Linked DNA regions of Thermus thermophilus. Each later gene encodes a partner of the first gene's protein in a complex. Links are inferred from orthologs where the notes say so. Each region holds a gene or a part of one and is shown on either strand. Other genes may lie near its edges.

Region 1 (8,178 bases):
GAGGCCTAACGCCTCCCGGAAGTCCCGGAAAACCCCCCTCGCCCCCGCCTCCCGAAGGGCTTCCGCCTCGTGCCCCGTGAGGAGGCCGTAGGTGGGGATCCCCGCCCCCACGGCGCTTCTCACCCCGGAAGGGGAGTCCTCAAAGGCCAGGGCCTCCTCGGGGGCCACCCCGAGGCGCCTTAGGGCCACCCGGTAGGGGAGGGGGTCGGGCTTTCCCCGGCCCACCTCCTCCGCCAGGACCAGGAGGGGCGGCCTTAGGCCCAGGGCCTCGAGGACGTGGCGGGCGTTTTCCTTGGGGGCGTTGGTCACCACGCCCCAAAGGAGGCCTTTCTCCCGGATGTGCTCCAAAAATTCCGCAAGCCCCGGGGTGGGCCTGAGCCCCTGGGCGAGGGCCCGGAAGCGGGCCTCCTTGGCGGCGATGAGCCTTTCCGCCTCCTCTCCCTCCAGGCCCAAGAGATCCCGGACGATCTCGGGGTTCAGCCTCCCCGAGATCCTTTTCCGGTAGAAGATGGGGTCCACCTCCAGGCCGTAGGGCGCCAGGGCCTCCCGCCAGGCCAGGAGGTGCAGGGGGTCCGTGTCCGCCAGGGTGCCGTCCAGGTCAAAGAGGACCGCCTTAAGCACGGGCCACCTCCCGCTCCGCGCCCCGGAGGAGGAGGTAGAGGGCGAGGCTTAGGGCGAAAAGCCCCAGGGGGATCCCCCGGTCGGGCAGGAGGGCGAAAAGCCCGGGGATCAGGGTGCTCCCCGCCGCCCCGGCGTACATGAGCCCCCCCAGGGCCCGGTGGCCGAAGCGGGCCTGCACCAGGGCGAAGAGGGTGGAGAAGAGGGGGCCGAGGAGGAAGCCCGCGAGGGGGAAGAGGAGGGCGGTCTGGGGGAGGAAGTTGAGGAGGAGGAGGCCCATCACCCCGAGGAGAAGCCCCCGGAGGGCCCTCAAGGGGTCCTTGGCCACCCTTCCTGCGAGGAGGAGCCTGCCCAAGGCGAGGAAGAGCCAGTAGAGGGTGAGGAGGAGGCCGCCTAGGGAGGTGGCGTGGCCCAAGGCCTCCAGCCAGACCCGGTTCCAGGTGGCCAGGGCCCCCTCGAGGCCCGTGTAGAGCCCCACGGCGAGGAGGAAGGGCCAGAGGGCTCCCCGGGGCCTTTCCTTGGGCCTTTCCGCCGCAGGCGCCCCGAGGACGAGGGCGCCTGCGAGGAAGGCGAGAAGGCCCGCCAGGCTCAGAAAGGCGGCGTAGGGGAGCCAGGCCAAGGCCAAAGGGGTGAGGACCGCCCCCAGGCCAAAGGCCACGTTGACCCGGTTCAAAAGCTCCACCCGCCTTTCCGGGTAGAGCTCCCCCACGAGGCTGTTCCCGTGGACGTTCATCACCCCCTCCCCCAGGCCGAGGAGGAAGGCCAGGGACGCCATCCAGGCGTAAGAGGGGGCGAAGGGAAGGCCGAGAAAGGCGAGGCCCACCAGGCCCAGGGCCAGGGGAAAGAAGGGATGGCGCCTCTCCTCCTGTCCCAGGTGCACCCCGAGGAGGAGGCCGAGGAGGAGGGCGGCGAAGTAGAGGGAGGCCCCCTCTTCCGTCCCGTACCGCTCCCGCCAGTAGGGCAGGGCGGCCCCGGGGAGGGCCACGATCACCCCCACGAGGAGGAGGGCAAGGAAGGAGCCGGCGAGAAAGCGCACGGACCGCATTCTCCCCCTGGGGTGACCCTTTGGTCAATAATGGGGAGGATGGAGCGCCTTTTGGCCCAAGCCCTTTCCGGCGAAGGCTTCTTCGCCTTCCCTGGGGTGCTCCTCCTCCGGGGCCCCGACGCCTTTTCCTTCCTCCAGGGGCAGGGCACCCGGGACCTGCGACGGGTTTCGGGGCCTGCTGGGGTGCTCTTCCTCAACCACAAGGGCCAGATTGAAGAGGCGGCGACCCTCTTTCCCCACCCCGAGGGCTTCCTCCTCGCCCCTTGGGGGAGCCTCGAGGGCCTGGAAAGGCGCCTGCGCCGCTACATCGTCTTTGACCAGGTGGAGCTTGTGGCGCTGCCCCTCTTCCGCCTCCTCTACGCGGACGGCCGCGAGGAGGTGGGGGAGAGGGCCGAAGGGGCGCTTCCCCCGGAGCTCTATCCCCTCTACACCCTGCTCAAGGGCCTCCCCCTCCTCTCGGACATCCAAGGGGAACTCCCCCAGAGCGTGGGCCTTCTCCACCTGGTGGACTACGGCAAGGGGTGCTACGTGGGCCAGGAGATCATGGCCAGGACCGAGGGAAAGGAGGCGCCCTACCGCCTTGTGGGCCTGAGGGCTCTGGAGGGGGGCGAGGCCCCGGCGGAGCTCTTCCTGGGGGGAAAGCGCGTGGGGGAGGCGAAGCGCCTTCTAAAGACCCCCTTCGGCCTTCTGGGCCTCGCCGTGGTGCGGAAGGAGGTGCCCGTGGGGGCGGAGGTGGAAGGAGGTGGGGGGCGGTACCGCGTGGAGGCCCTTCCCTTTAAGGAGGCGGCATGGAGCGGGCAGAGATCCTCGGGGTAGGCACCGAGCTCCTCTACGGGGAGACCCTGGACACCAACACGGCGGAGATCGCAAGAAGCCTCAAGCCCTACGCCCTCAAGGTGGAAAGGACCCTTAGGGTGGCGGACGAGGTGGCGCCCCTGGCCCGGGAGGTGGAGGAGGCCTTCGCCCGGGCCAGGCTTGTGGTCCTCTCCGGCGGCCTCGGCCCCACCCCGGACGACGTGACCCGGGAGGCGGTGGCCCTGGCCTTGGGGGAGCCTTTGGAGCTGGACGAGGCCGTGCTTGGGGAGATTGAGGCCTTCTTCCGCGCCCGGGGGCGCGCCATGCCTGAGGCCAACCGCAAGCAGGCCATGCGGATCCCCTCCGCCACCTGGCTCAAAAACCCCCGGGGCACCGCCCCGGGGTGGTGGGTGCGCAAAGGGGGTAAGGACCTGGTCCTCCTCCCCGGGCCCCCTCCCGAGTGGCGCCCCATGTGGCAGGAGGTTCTGCCCCGCCTGGGCCTGCCGCGAAGGCCCTACGCCGAAAGGGTCCTGAAGACCTGGGGCATCGGGGAGTCGGAGATCGTGGAGCGGCTTGGCCCCCTCTTCGTCCGGGGGGAGGAGGTGGAGGTGGGCACCTACCCCAAGGTCCACGGGGTGGAGGTGGTGGTCCGGGGCCGGGAGGACCGGGTGGCGGAGCTTGCCGAGCGGATCAAGAAAACGCTCCTTAAGGAGGTCTGGGGCGAGGGGGAGATGACCCTCGCCGAGGCGGTGAAAAGGCGCATGGAGCGGGAAGGGGCCACCCTCGCCACCATGGAGAGCCTCACCGGGGGGCTTCTGGGAGCGGAGATCACCCGCGTGCCGGGGGCGAGCCGCTTCTATTTGGGGGGCGTGGTATCCTACTCCGTAGGGGCCAAGGCCCGCTTCGGGGTGCCTCAGGACCTCCTCTCCCGGACGGTTTCCGCCGAGACCGCCCGGGCCATGGCGGAGGCGGCGCGGTCCCTCTTCGGGTCCACCTACGCCCTGGCCACCACCGGGGTCGCGGGGCCGGACCCCCTGGAGGGCGAGCCCCCGGGCACGGTCTACGTGGCCCTGGCGGGCCCCACGGGCGCGGAGGTGCGGCGCTACCGCTTCCCGGGAGACCGGGAAACCGTGCGCTTAAGAAGCGTCTACGCGGCCTTGGCGCTCCTTGTGACATGAGGCTCTTCTACGCGGTCTTTTTACCCGAGGAGGTCCGGGCGGCCCTGGCGGAAGCCCAGACCAAGGTCCGCCCTTTTCGCGGCTGGAAGCCCGTCCCTTCCCACCAGCTCCACCTGACCCTCCTCTTCCTGGGCGAGCGGCCCGAGGAGGAGCTTCCCGACTACCTGGCCCTGGGCCACAGGCTCGCCCGCCTCGAGGCCCCCTTCCGGGCGCGGCTTCGCGGGACGGGCTACTTCCCCAACGAAGGAACCCCCCGGGTCTGGTTCGCCAAGGCGGAGGCCGAAGGCTTCCTCCGCCTCGCCGAGGGGCTTCGCGCCGGGGTGGAGGAGCTTTTGGGCGAGGAGGCGGTCAGGATCCCCGGCTGGGACAAGCCCTTCAAGCCCCACATCACCCTGGCCCGGAGGAAGGCCCCGGCGCCCCGCGTGCCTCCCGTCCTCTTCGGCCTGGAGTGGCCGGTGGAGGGCTTCGCCCTGGTGCGCTCGGAGCTTAAGCCCAAGGGGCCGGTGTACACCGTTTTGGAGAAGTTTTCCCTGAGAGGTGAGCATGGACGAGAGCAAGCGCAAGGCCCTGGAGAACGCCCTGAAGGCGATTGAGAAGGAATTCGGCAAGGGGGCGGTGATGTGGCTGGGCGAGATGCCCAGGCAACAGGTGGACGTGATCCCCACAGGCTCCCTCGCCCTAGACCTCGCCCTGGGGATCGGCGGCATCCCCCGGGGGCGGATCGTGGAGATCTACGGCCCCGAGTCCGGGGGCAAGACCACCCTGGCCCTCACCATCATCGCCCAGGCCCAGAGGCGGGGCGGGGTGGCCGCCTTCGTGGACGCGGAGCACGCCCTGGACCCCCTATACGCCCAGCGCCTCGGCGTCCAGGTGGAAGACCTCCTGGTCTCCCAGCCCGACACGGGCGAGCAGGCCCTGGAGATCGTGGAGCTCCTCGCCCGCTCGGGGGCGGTGGACGTGATCGTGGTGGACTCGGTGGCCGCTTTGGTCCCCCGGGCGGAGATTGAGGGGGAGATGGGGGATCAGCACGTGGGCCTCCAGGCCCGGCTCATGAGCCAGGCCCTCCGCAAGCTCACCGCGGTGCTCGCCAAGAGCAACACCGCCGCCATCTTCATCAACCAGGTGCGGGAGAAGGTGGGGGTCATGTACGGCAACCCCGAGACCACCCCGGGGGGGAGGGCGCTGAAGTTCTACGCCAGCGTGCGCCTGGACGTGCGCAAAAGCGGCCAGCCCATCAAGGTGGGGAACGAGGCCGTGGGGGTCAAGGTGCGGGTCAAGGTGGTGAAGAACAAGCTCGCCCCCCCCTTCCGCGAGGCGGAGCTGGAGATCTACTTCGGCCGGGGGCTGGACCCCGTCATGGACCTGGTGAACGTGGCCGTGGCCGCGGGGGTGATTGAGAAGGCCGGGTCCTGGTTCTCCTACGGGGAGCTCCGCCTGGGCCAGGGGAAGGAGAAGGCGGCCGAGGCCCTGCGGGAGCGGCCCGAGCTTTTGGAGGAGATCCGGGCCAAGGTCTTGGAGCGCTCGGACCAGGTGGTCCTGGCCGCAGGCGAGGACGAGGGGGAGTAGATGTCCCTTCTGGACCTGGTTCTTCTGCTCCTGGTCCTGGGGCTTGGGGGGGTCCTCCTCCTTAGGCGGAAGGGGGAGGACCGCTCGGCCCAGGAGGCCAAGGAGCTCCTGGAGGCGGCGAGGCGGGAGGCCCGGGAGGTCCTGGAGGCCGCGCGGAAGGAGGCCCGGGACATCCTGGAGGCCGCCCGCCAGGAGGCCAAGGCCCTGCGCCAGGAGGCGGAGGCCCGGGCCAAGGCCCAGCGGGAGGAGGTGGAGGCGGAGATCAGGCGCCGCCTCGAGGCCGCCGAGGCCGAGGCCAAAAAGCGCCTGGAGGAGGCGGAGGGACGCCTTAAGGCGGAGCGGGAGGAGCTTCGCGCCGAGCGGGAGCGCCTGAGGTCCCTCCAGGAGGAGCTCAAGGAGGAGCGGGAGCGCCTCAAGGCGGAGCGGGAGGAGCTCCGCCGGGAGGGGGAGCGGCTCGCCAAGCGGGCCGAGGCCCTGGACGCCAGGGCGGCGCGGCTGGAGGAGGCGGAGGCGGAGCTTGTCCGTAAAGAGGAGGCGCTCAAGGCGGAGGCCAGGGCCCTGGAGGAGCGGCTTAAGGAGGTGGAGCGGAAGCTCTACGAGGTGGCGGGCCTCACCCCCGAGGAGGCCCGCAGGCTCGTCCTGGAGCGCCTGGACCGGGAGCTGGAGGAGGAGAAGGCCCAGAGGGTGCGGGCCGCCCTGGAGCGGGCCCGCCTCGAGGCCAAAAGGGAGGCCCAGAAGATCCTGGCCCAGGCCATGCAACGCCAGGCCTCGGAGACCGCGGCCCAGCTCGCCGTCACCGTGGTGCCCATCCCCTCCGACGCCATGAAGGGGCGGATCATCGGCCGGGAGGGGCGGAACATCCGCGCCTTTGAGGCCCTGACGGGGGTGGACCTCATCATTGACGACACCCCGGACGCCGTCCTCCTCTCCTCCTTCAACCCCATCCGCCGCGAGATCGCCCGCATGGCCCTGGAGGAGCTTTTGAAGGACGGGCGCATCCACCCAAGCCGCATTGAGGAGGTGGTGGAGAAGGCCAAGCAGGAGATGAAGACCTTCATCTACGAAAGGGGGGAGGAGGCGGCCTTGGAGGCGGGGGTGGTGGGCCTGAAGCCCGGCCTCATCCAGCTTTTGGGCCGGCTCCACTTCCGCTCCAGCTACGGCCAGAACGTTCTGAAGCACTCCATCCAGGTGGCCCACCTCGCCGGGATCATGGCGGCGGAGCTCGGCCTGGACGCCGCGCTTGCCCGGAGGGCCGGGCTCCTCCACGACATCGGCAAGAGCGTGGACCGGGAGGTGGAGGGAAGCCACGTGGAGATCGGCATCGCCCTGGCGCGGCGCTTCGGGGAGCCCAAGGAGGTGGTGGACGCCATCGCCCACCACCACGACCCCGACAACGCCGAGACCCTCTACGCCGTTTTGGTGGCCGCGGCCGACGCCCTCTCGGCGGCGCGGCCCGGGGCGAGGCGGGAGAGCCTCGAGGAGTACCTCCAGCGCCTGGAGGCCCTGGAACGCATCGCCCTCTCCTTCCCCGGGGTGGAGACGGCCTTCGCCGTGCAGGCGGGCCGGGAGGTGCGGGTCATCGTCAAGCCGGAGAAGGTCAGCGACGCCAAGGCCACCCTCCTGGCCCGGGAGATCGCGAGCCGCATTGAGAAGGAGATGAACTACCCGGGCCAGGTCCAGGTGACCGTGGTGCGGGAGACCCGGGCGGTGGAGTACGCTAGGTGAAGTGAGGCGCTATGCTTAAAGGCGAAGACATCGGCATTGACCTGGGGACGGCCAGCGTCCTCATCTACGTGCGGGGGAAGGGAATCGTCCTGAAGGAGCCCTCCGTCATCGCCGTGGTCCAGGGGAAGCGGGAGGTGAAGGCCGTGGGGGCGGAGGCCTACCGGATGCTCGGGCGCACCCCCGGGAACATCGTGGCCGTGCGCCCCCTCAAGGACGGGGTCATCGCCGACTACGCCCTCACGGAGAAGATGCTCCTCCTCTTTCTGCAGAAGGTCCTCTCTCCCATGAGCCGCCTCTTCAAGGGGCGGGTGCGGATCATGGTGGGGGTTCCCTCCGGGGTGACGGACGTGGAGCGGCGGGCCGTGGTCCAGGCCGTCTCCACCCTGGCCCACAAGGTCTACCTCATTGAGGAACCCCTGGCGGCCGCCATCGGGGCGGGGATCAACGTGGCCGAGCCCACGGGGAGCATGGTGGTGGACATCGGGGGCGGTTCCACGGACATCGCCGTCATCTCCTTAGGGGGCATCGTGCGCTCGGAAAGCCTCCGCATCGCCGGGAACGAGATGGACCAGGCCATCATCCGCTACATCCGCCAGAAGTACAACCTCCTCATCGGGGAGCGCACCGCCGAGGAGCTCAAGATCCGGCTGGGGCGGGCCAAGCTCCTTCCCGGGGAGGAGAAGGAGGTGGCCGAGGTGCGGGGCCGGGACCTCGTCTCGGGCCTTCCCCGCACCGCAGAGATCCCCGCCGAGGACGTCGTGGAGGCCCTTCAGGAGCCTTTGAGCAAGATCTTCCAGGGGGTGAGGAACGTCCTGGAGACCACTCCCCCGGAGCTCGCCTCGGACATCTACGAGCGGGGCATCCTCCTCACCGGGGGCGGGGCCCTCCTTAGGAACCTGGACGTGGCCCTGCAGGAGGCCACCGGCGTGCCCGTGGTGGTGGCGGAGAACGCCGTGGAGGCCGTGGCCCTGGGCACGGGGAAGGCCCTGGAGATGCTCCACGTCCTCGAGGACACCATCCTCTCCTCCGACGACGTCCTGAGGAGGTGAGGCCCTGTGGACATCCGGGAGATCCTCAAGGTCCTGCCCCACCGCTACCCCTTTCTCCTCGTGGACCGGGTGTTGGAGGCGGACGAAAGGCGCTTCAAGGCCCTCAAGAACGTGACCTTCAACGAGCCCCACTTCCAAGGGCACTTCCCCGGCCACCCCGTCATGCCCGGGGTGCTGATCCTGGAGGCCATGGCCCAGGCGG
Region 2 (8,163 bases), 120 kb from region 1 along the record:
CCTCCTCCCGCCCCTCCCGCCGCACCCGGGCGGACCGGGCCCGCCCCCCTTCCCGCTCCACCCCCAGGAACTCCCCGGACACGAGCCGCCCCCCGAGGGCCCTGAGCCTCTCCAGGAGGGCCATGCCGAGACCCTGGGCGGAAAGCCACCCCGCGGGGCGCACGTGGAGGCCGCCCAGGCCCCGGAGGTGGCCCAGGTAGGGGAAGACCTCCACCAGGGCGCCGGGGAGGAGGAGGTCCAGGCCGCTCGCCGCCTCCTTGGGGTAGGTGGCCGCCTCCCGGTGGACCCGGAGGGGCCCGGCGTGGGGGGCCTCGAGGGCCATGGCCTCCAGGCCCTCGAGGCGGCCCACGTACAGGTAGCCCCGCCGGTTGGGGCGGGCTACCTCGGCGAAGGAGGGGAGGAGGTCCAGGCTCTCCCGGACCAGGGCGGCCAGGTCCTCGTCCCCGGGCCAGAAGAGGCGGTAGGCCTCCGTGGACTTGTCGCTGGTGCAGGAAAGGGGGGCCTCCCGCTCCAGCACCCAGGGCCTGAGCCCCCTCCGCGCCAAAAAGTAGGCCGCGGAAAGGCCGGCAAGCCCCCCGCCCACCACCAAAGCCTCCACGCGCCGCTCCATGCCCAAAGCCTCCTTCCGGGTTCGCGCCCATCGTACACCGAGGCGGTATCCTCTTGGGAAGAGGGGTGCCATGCTGGAAGAAGCCTTGGCCGCCATCCAAAACGCCCGGGACCTGGAGGAGCTCAAAGCCCTCAAGGCCCGCTACCTGGGGAAGAAGGGCCTCTTGACCCAGGAGATGAAGGGCCTTTCGGCCCTTCCCCTGGAGGAACGCCGGAAACGGGGCCAGGAGCTGAACGCCCTCAAGGCCGCCCTCGAGGCGGCCCTGGAGGCGCGGGAAAAGGCCCTGGAGGAGGCGGCCCTCAAGGAGGCCTTGGAGCGGGAGCAGGTGGACGTGAGCCTTCCCGGGGCGCGCCTCTTCTCCGGGGGACTTCACCCCATCACCCTCATGGAGCGGGAGCTCGTGGAGATCTTCCGCGCCCTGGGCTACCAGGCGGTGGAGGGCCCCGAGGTGGAGAGCGAGTTCTTCAACTTTGACGCCCTGAACATCCCCGAACACCACCCGGCGCGGGACATGTGGGACACCTTCTGGCTCACTGGGGAGGGCTTCAGGCTGGAAGGCCCCCTGGGGGAGGAGGTGGAGGGGCGGCTCCTCCTCAGGACCCACACCTCCCCCATGCAGGTGCGGTACATGGTGGCCCACACCCCCCCTTTCCGCATCGTGGTCCCGGGCCGGGTCTTCCGCTTTGAGCAGACGGACGCCACCCACGAGGCCGTCTTCCACCAGCTGGAGGGCCTGGTGGTGGGCGAGGGGATCACCATGGCCCACCTCAAGGGGGCGATCTACGAGCTCGCCCAGGCCCTCTTCGGCCCAGGCTCCAAGGTGCGCTTCCAGCCCGTCTACTTCCCCTTCGTGGAGCCCGGGGCCCAGTTCGCCCTTTGGTGGCCCGAGGGAGGAAAGTGGCTGGAGCTGGGCGGGGCCGGGATGGTCCACCCCAAGGTCTTCCAGGCGGTGGACGCCTACCGGGAAAGGCTCGGCCTGCCCCCGGCCTACCGGGGGGTCACGGGCTTCGCCTTCGGGCTTGGGGTGGAGCGCCTCGCCATGCTCCGCTACGGCATCCCCGACATCCGCTACTTCTTCGGGGGCAGGCTCAAGTTCCTGGAGCAGTTCAAGGGGGTTCTATGAGGGTGCCCTTCTCCTGGCTCAAGCAGTACGTGCCCGAGCTGGAAAGCCCCGAGGTCCTGGAGGAGCGCCTCGCGGGCTTGGGCTTTGAGACGGACCGGATGGAGCGCCTCTTCCGGATCCCCCAAGGGGTGGTCTTCGCCCGGGTCCTCGAGGCCCACCCCATCCCCGGCACCCGGCTTAAGCGCCTGGTCCTGGAGGCGGAAAGCGTGGTGGAGGTGGTCTCGGGGGCGGAAAACGCCCGAAAAGGGATCGGAGTGGCCCTGGCCTTGCCGGGGACGGAGCTTCCTGGCCTGGGCCAAAGGGTGGGGGAGAGGGGGATCCAGGGGGTGCGCTCCTTCGGCATGGCCCTCTCCCCCAAGGAGCTCGGGGTGGGGGAGTACGGCGGGGGGCTTCTGGAGTTCCCCGAGGACGCCCTTCCCCCCGGCACCCCCCTGGCCGAGGCCTGGCCGGAGGAGGTGGTGCTGGACCTCGAGGTCACCCCGAACCGCCCAGACGCCCTAGGCCTTTTGGGCCTCGCCCGGGACCTCCACGCCCTGGGCTACGCCCTGGTGGAGCCCGAGGCGGCCCTAAGGGCGGAGGCCCTTCCCCTCCCCTTCGCCCTCAAGGTGGAAGACCCCGAGGGCGCTCCCCACTTCACCCTGGCCTACGCCTTCGGGCTGAAGGTGGGGCCAAGCCCCCTCTGGATGCAGCGGGCCCTCTTCGCCGCGGGCATGCGGCCCATCAGCAACGTGGTGGACGTGACCAACTACGTCATGCTGGAAAGGGCCCAGCCCATGCACGCCTTTGACCTGCGCTTCCTCGGGGAGGGGATCCTGGTGCGCCGGGCAAGGCCCGGGGAGCGGCTTAGGACCTTAGACGGGGTGGAAAGGACCCTCTCCCCTGAGGACCTGGTGATCGCCGGATGGCGGGGGGAGGAGAGCTTCCCCCTGGGCCTCGCCGGGGTCATGGGCGGGGCGGAAAGCGAGGTCCGGGAGGACACGGAGGCCATCGCCCTGGAGGTGGCCTGCTTTGACCCCGTGTCCATCCGCAAAACCGCCCGCCGCCACGGCCTGCGCACGGAGGCGAGCCACCGCTTTGAGCGGGGGGTGGACCCCCTGGGCCAGCTCCCCGCCCAGAGGCGGGCCCTAAGCCTCCTCCAGGCCCTGGCGGGGGCCCGGGTGGCCCAGGAGATCCTGGAGGAAGGCCGCCCCAAGCCCCCGGAGGCCATCCCCTTCCGTCCCCACTACGCCAACCGCCTCCTGGGCACGGCCTACCCCGAGGCGGAGCAAGTCGCCATCCTCAAGCGGCTCGGGTGCCGGGTGGAAGGGGAAGGCCCCGCCTATTGGGTCACCCCGCCCAGCCACCGCCTGGACCTGAGGCTGGAGGAGGACCTGGTGGAGGAGGTGGCCCGCATCCAGGGCTACGAGACCATCCCCTTGGCCCTCCCCGCCTTCTTCCCCGCCCCGGACAACCGGGGGGTGGAGGGGCCTTACCGCCGGGAGCGGGCCCTGAAGGAGCTTTTGGCGGGGCTCGGCTTCCAGGAGGTCTACACCTACAGCTTCATGGACCCCGAGGACGCCCGCCGCTTCCGCCTGGACCCCCCCCGCCTCCTCCTCCTCAACCCCCTGGCCCCGGAAAAGGCGGCCCTCCGGACCCACCTCTTCCCCGGCCTGGTGCGGGTGCTGAAGGAGAACTTGGACCTGGACCGGCCCGAGCGGGCCCTCCTCTTTGAGGTGGGCCGGGTCTTCCGGGAGCGGGAGGAGACCCACCTCGCGGGCCTCCTCTTCGGCGAGGGGGTGGGCCTCCCCTGGGCCAAGGAGCGGCTTTCCGGCTACTTCCTCCTCAAGGGGTACCTCGAGGCCCTCTTCGCCCGGCTCGGCCTGGCCTTCCGGGTGGAGGCCCAGGCCTTCCCCTTCCTCCACCCCGGGGTCTCGGGACGGGTCCTGGTGGAGGGAGAGGAGGTGGGCTTCCTCGGCGCCCTCCACCCCGAGATCGCCCGGGAGCTGGAGCTTCCCCCCGTCCACCTCTTTGAGCTCCGCCTGCCCCTCCCGGAGAAGCCCCTCGCCTTCCAAGACCCCTCCCGCCACCCCGCCGCCTTCCGCGACCTGGCCGTGGTGGTCCCCGCCCCCACCCCCTACGGCGAGGTGGAGGCTTTGGTGCGCGAGGCCGCAGGCCCCTATCTGGAAAGCCTCGCCCTCTTTGACCTCTACCAAGGCCCGCCCCTGCCCGAAGGCCACAAGAGCCTCGCCTTCCACCTCCGCTTCCGCCACCCCAAGCGCACCCTGCGGGACGAGGAGGTGGAGGAGGCCGTCTCCCGGGTGGCGGAGGTTCTTAGGGCCAGGGGGTTCGGCCTGCGCGGCTTGGACACCCCGTAACGCCACCCCATGCCGGCGCAAGCCAGGGCCCCGGCCAAAGGCCCCCGGTTGGCCGGGCGAAGGAACCCGGGGGAAAGGGGTATAAGCTTAGGGCATGCTCACCTGGGTGGACCTCCTGGCCCTCATGGTTCTGGCCCTCTCCCTGGCCCTGGGGTACCGGGGGGGGCTTGTCCTCGCCTGGGCCGGGCTCCTGGGCCTTCCCCTCTACGCGGCCGCCCTGGCCCTCGGCCTCCCCGCCCCCTGGACCGCCCTTGCCCTGGGGCTCGTCCTCGGGGCCTTGGCCAAAAGCCTCCCCCTCTTCCTCTCCGAGGCGGCGGAAAGGGGCCTCGGGCTTCTCGGGGGCGGCCTCCTCGGCCTCTTCCTCGCGGCGGCCATCTGGGCGGGCTTCCCCAGCGAGCCCGCCCCTTCCGGGGGGATCCGCTACCCCTCCCTCCGCCTGCCCACCCCCATCTACCAGGGGGTGGCGCAAAGCCCCTTCGCCCGCCGGGTCTTCGCCTGGGCTTGGGGAACGCCCTGGGCGCGGAAGGCCCTGGGCCTAGAGGGCCAGCACCTGCGATAGGCGCAAGAGGGCCCGGTTGATGTCCTTCCTGCGCTCCACCGCTTCCTTCAGGGGGGTGAGGTTCACCTCGCCCTCCACCTCCCCCACCATGACCCCGCTCGCCCCGCCCACCAGGGCCTCCACCGCGGCCGCCCCCAGGCGGCTCGCCAGGATCCGGTCCTTGGCCGTGGGGCTCCCGCCCCGCTGGATGTGACCGAGGACGGTGACCCGGGCCTCCACCTGGAGGTGCTCCTGGATGGCGGCGAGAAGCCCCGCGGCCCCGCCGGGGTAGGCCCCCTCGGCCACCACCACGATGGAGCTCTTCTTCCCCCGCCGCTGGGAGGCCTCCAGCACCTCGGCCACGGCCTTGGGGTCCACGGGCTCCTCGGGGACGGCGATGACCTCCGCCCCTCCGGCAAGGCCCACGTCCAGGGCGATGAACCCCGCGTGCCGCCCCATGACCTCTATGAAGAAGACCCGCTCGTGGCTCGCCGCGGTGTCCCGGATCCGGTCTATGGCCTCGAGGGCCGTGTTCACCGCGGTGTCAAAGCCGATGGTGTAGTCCGTGCCGTAGAGGTCGTTGTCTATGGTGCCCGGGACCCCCACCACCGGCATCCCGTGCTCCTCCACGAGGCAAAGGGCCCCGCGAAAGGTCCCGTCGCCGCCGATGGCCACCAGGCCCTCAATCCCCGCCGCCCGCAGCTTGGCGTAGGCCTTGGCCCGCCCCTCCTCCGTGAGGAACTCCTGGCTCCTCGCCGTGAGGAGGACCGTCCCGCCCCGCTGGAGGATGTTGGCCACGTCCCGCACCCCCAAGGGCACCATCTCCCCCTGGATCATGCCGGCGTAGCCGCGGCGGATCCCGATGACCTCCACCCCAAGGGCGTGGGCCTGGCGCACCACCGCCCGGATGGCCGCGTTCATCCCCGGCGCGTCGCCGCCGCTCGTGAACACCCCGATGCGTTTCATCCCTCTTCCTCCTCCAAGGCCAGTCGGTACGCCTCGTTCCGGGAAAGGCCCAAGGCCACGAGGGCCCGGACCAAGGCCCTCCCCGAAAGCCCCTCCTCCTTCAGCCTCCGGGCCAGGGCCTCGCCGTCTGGGGCCTCCAGGGCCTTGGGTCCCAGGACGAGGACGAACTCCCCCCGGGGCTCCTGGAAATACTCCAAGGCTCCCCGGAGGCTTCCGCGAAAGATCTCCTCGTGGAGCTTGCTGAGCTCCCGGGCCACCGCTACCGGGTGATCCGGCCCGTAGACCTCGAGGAGGTCCTCCAGGGTCTTGCGCAGGCGGTGGGGGCTCTCGTAGAGCACGGCCGTCCTCCCCTCCCGGGCCAAGGCCAGGATCCGCTCCCTCCGCTCCCTTCCCCCCTTGGGCAGGAACCCCTCAAAGGTGAAGCGGTGGGTGGGCAGGCCGGAGGCCACCAGGGCGGGGATCAAGGCCGTGGGGCCAGGAAGCGCTTCCACCCGCCAGCCCCACCCCAGGGCCAGGCGCACGAGCTCGGCCCCCGGGTCCGAGATCCCCGGGGTGCCCGCGTCCGTGGCGTAGGCCACGTAGCGGTAAGGCGCGAGGAGCTCCCGCGCCCGCCCTACCGTGTGCTGGTCTAAGCGGAGGGTGGGGGTGGGGATGCCGTAGTGCTTGAGGAGGAGCCCGGTGCGGCGGGTGTCCTCGCAGGCCACCACCTCCACCTCCTTGAGGACGCGGAGGGCCCTCAAGGTGATGTCCTCCAGGTTGCCGATGGGGGTGGGGACCAAGACCAGCCGCACGTCAACCCACCACGGGGCGAAGAAGGGCCAGGGCTTCCCGGAAGGGGAACTCGTAGAGGGAGCCCGAGGGCAGGGTGAACTCCAGAAGGTCCGGCGCCCCTCTGTAGACGATGCGCCGGAGCACCAAAGGCCCGGGCTCGGCCTCCACGTGGACGGTCAGGTAGTCGGGCTCCCGGTTGGGCTCGTCCTCGGCCTCCTCGGGGGCCTCGTCCCCCACCCCCTCCTCCAGGCGGCGCAAGGCCTCGGCCAGCTCCACCTTGGCCACGCGCACCTCCTCCTCCAGGGTCCCTTCGGAGAAGCGGAGGACGGCCTCCTCCCCGTCCCCATAGGCCTCGAGGCCCCAGAGGGGCTCCTTCTCCCCCCCCGGAGGCACCGCCACCTCCAGGCCCCCGTCAGAGAGGAGGCGGAGGACCGCCCCGCAGGCCTCGCAGTCCACGAGGTCCCCCACCTCGTACCCTTCCAGCTCCAGCGCCTCGCCACAGACCGGGCAGACCATGCGCACCCCCTGGATTCTAATGGGGCCGGGGCGTCCCCGGCTCGGAAAGGGCCTTTCCAAACCTAAGTGGCTGCACGTTGATTTCGCGACACGGGTTGCCCGAAATAAGTCTTGGAAAGGTCCTTTTGGGGCCCCAACCGCGGCTTTCGCCGCGGTGGGGTACTTAGCCCTTGTAGCGGGCAATGCAGGCCCGGACCTCCTCCAAGGCCGCCCTCCGGTCCCGCCAGCCCGTGACCTTGACCCACTTCCCCTTCTTGGCCTCCAGGGCCTTGTAGGTCTCAAAGAAGTGCTGGATCTCCTGCTTCACCCCCTCGGGGACGTCCCCGATGTCCTGGATGTGGTCCAGGCGCTGGTCCTCGGCCACCACCCCGATGACCTTGGCGTCCCCGCCCTTCTCGTCCTCCATGAGGAGGAGGCCCACTACCCGGACCTCCACCACCACCCCGGGGAGGAGGGGGTAGGTGGAGAGGACGAGGCCGTCCAAGGGGTCCCCGTCCTCGGCCAGGGTGGAGGGGATGAAGCCGTAGTCCCCGGGGTAGAACTGGGCTCCCGGCAGGACCCGGTCCAGCTTGATCGCCCCGAGGTCCGGGTCGTACTCGTACTTGTTGCCCGAGCCGCGGGGGACCTCAATGACCATGTGGACCACCTCGGGTGCCTTGTCGCCCACGGGAAGGCTCTTCAGGTTCGCCATACCGCCCCCATTATGCCGTATAGAATGGGGCCATGGGCAAGTATGAAGCCGAGCTCGCCCGTCTCGGGGAGCGCCCCCTCGCCCAACTGGAGGGCCCGGCGGGGCTTCTCGCGGTCACGGAAACGGCGCTCCTCTTTCTGAGCGACCAGGGGGTGCAACGCCTGGAGCTCGCCCGGATCCGGCGGGTGACCCGGGGGGAAGGGGGGACGGTCCTGGTCCAGGGCGACGTGGAGGCCCTCTCCATCCCCCTGAAGGCCTTCCCCTTGGAGGAACTCAAGGCCTTCCTCGAGGGGCTCAAGCCCCACGTGGCCCGGGCCAAGAAGGCCACCGCCGCCCCCAGGCCCGAGCCTCCAAAGCCCCCCGCCCAGGAGGCCAAGGCCCCCGTCTGGGAGGAGGAACCCCCGGCCAAAACCCCCTCGGTGGAGCTCGCCCCGGAGGAGCCCCCCCCCACCCCTACGCCTCCTCCCGCCCCTACCCCTACGCCTCCTCCCCCGGCCCAGGGAACCCGCAACCCTTTGGCCCTACCCCTGCGGCTCCTCGCCCTCCTCACCCTGGCCTACGCGGTGGGCTTCGCGGCCACCCACCCGGACGCCG

Evidence for each region.
Region 2: rny (region 1) and pfkA share a complex: the UniProt entries of both Bacillus subtilis proteins name them as parts of the possible RNA degradosome complex. The link is inferred for Thermus thermophilus from one-to-one orthologs.

The regions. Positions count from the first base shown.
Region 1 is NZ_AP025158.1:2,019,087-2,027,264, reverse strand. The notes cover bases 4,566-7,564. They hold rny (ribonuclease Y), read left to right. Parts: upstream 4,566-5,202; coding sequence 5,203-6,927; downstream 6,928-7,564. Other genes in these bases: TthTMY_RS10915 (rod shape-determining protein), read left to right, coding at 6,939-7,564; recA (recombinase RecA), read left to right, coding at 4,566-5,202. In the rest of the region: TthTMY_RS10955 (enolase C-terminal domain-like protein), read left to right, coding at 1-9; TthTMY_RS10950 (HAD family hydrolase), read right to left, coding at 1-621; TthTMY_RS10945 (MFS transporter), read right to left, coding at 614-1,663; TthTMY_RS10940 (glycine cleavage system protein T), read left to right, coding at 1,703-2,479; TthTMY_RS10935 (CinA family nicotinamide mononucleotide deamidase-related protein), read left to right, coding at 2,452-3,636; thpR (RNA 2',3'-cyclic phosphodiesterase), read left to right, coding at 3,633-4,229; more of recA, read left to right, coding at 4,180-4,565; more of TthTMY_RS10915, read left to right, coding at 7,565-7,976; 3-hydroxyacyl-ACP dehydratase FabZ, read left to right, coding at 7,983-8,178. UniProt on the Bacillus subtilis protein: Endoribonuclease that initiates mRNA decay. Initiates the decay of all SAM-dependent riboswitches, such as yitJ riboswitch. Involved in processing of the gapA operon mRNA, it cleaves between cggR and gapA.
Region 2 is NZ_AP025158.1:2,136,743-2,144,905, forward strand. The notes cover bases 3,608-6,591. They hold pfkA (6-phosphofructokinase), read right to left. Parts: upstream 5,592-6,591; coding sequence 4,623-5,591; downstream 3,608-4,622. Other genes in these bases: pheT (phenylalanine--tRNA ligase subunit beta), read left to right, coding at 3,608-4,087; TthTMY_RS11590 (hypothetical protein), read left to right, coding at 4,182-4,646; rsmI (16S rRNA (cytidine(1402)-2'-O)-methyltransferase), read right to left, coding at 5,588-6,382; TthTMY_RS11605 (hypothetical protein), read right to left, coding at 6,384-6,591. Also shown: TthTMY_RS11575 (NAD(P)/FAD-dependent oxidoreductase), read right to left, coding at 1-610; pheS (phenylalanine--tRNA ligase subunit alpha), read left to right, coding at 681-1,733; more of pheT, read left to right, coding at 1,730-3,607; more of TthTMY_RS11605, read right to left, coding at 6,592-6,878; TthTMY_RS11610 (inorganic diphosphatase), read right to left, coding at 7,042-7,569; TthTMY_RS11615 (YcxB family protein), read left to right, coding at 7,602-8,163. UniProt on the Bacillus subtilis protein: Catalyzes the phosphorylation of D-fructose 6-phosphate to fructose 1,6-bisphosphate by ATP, the first committing step of glycolysis.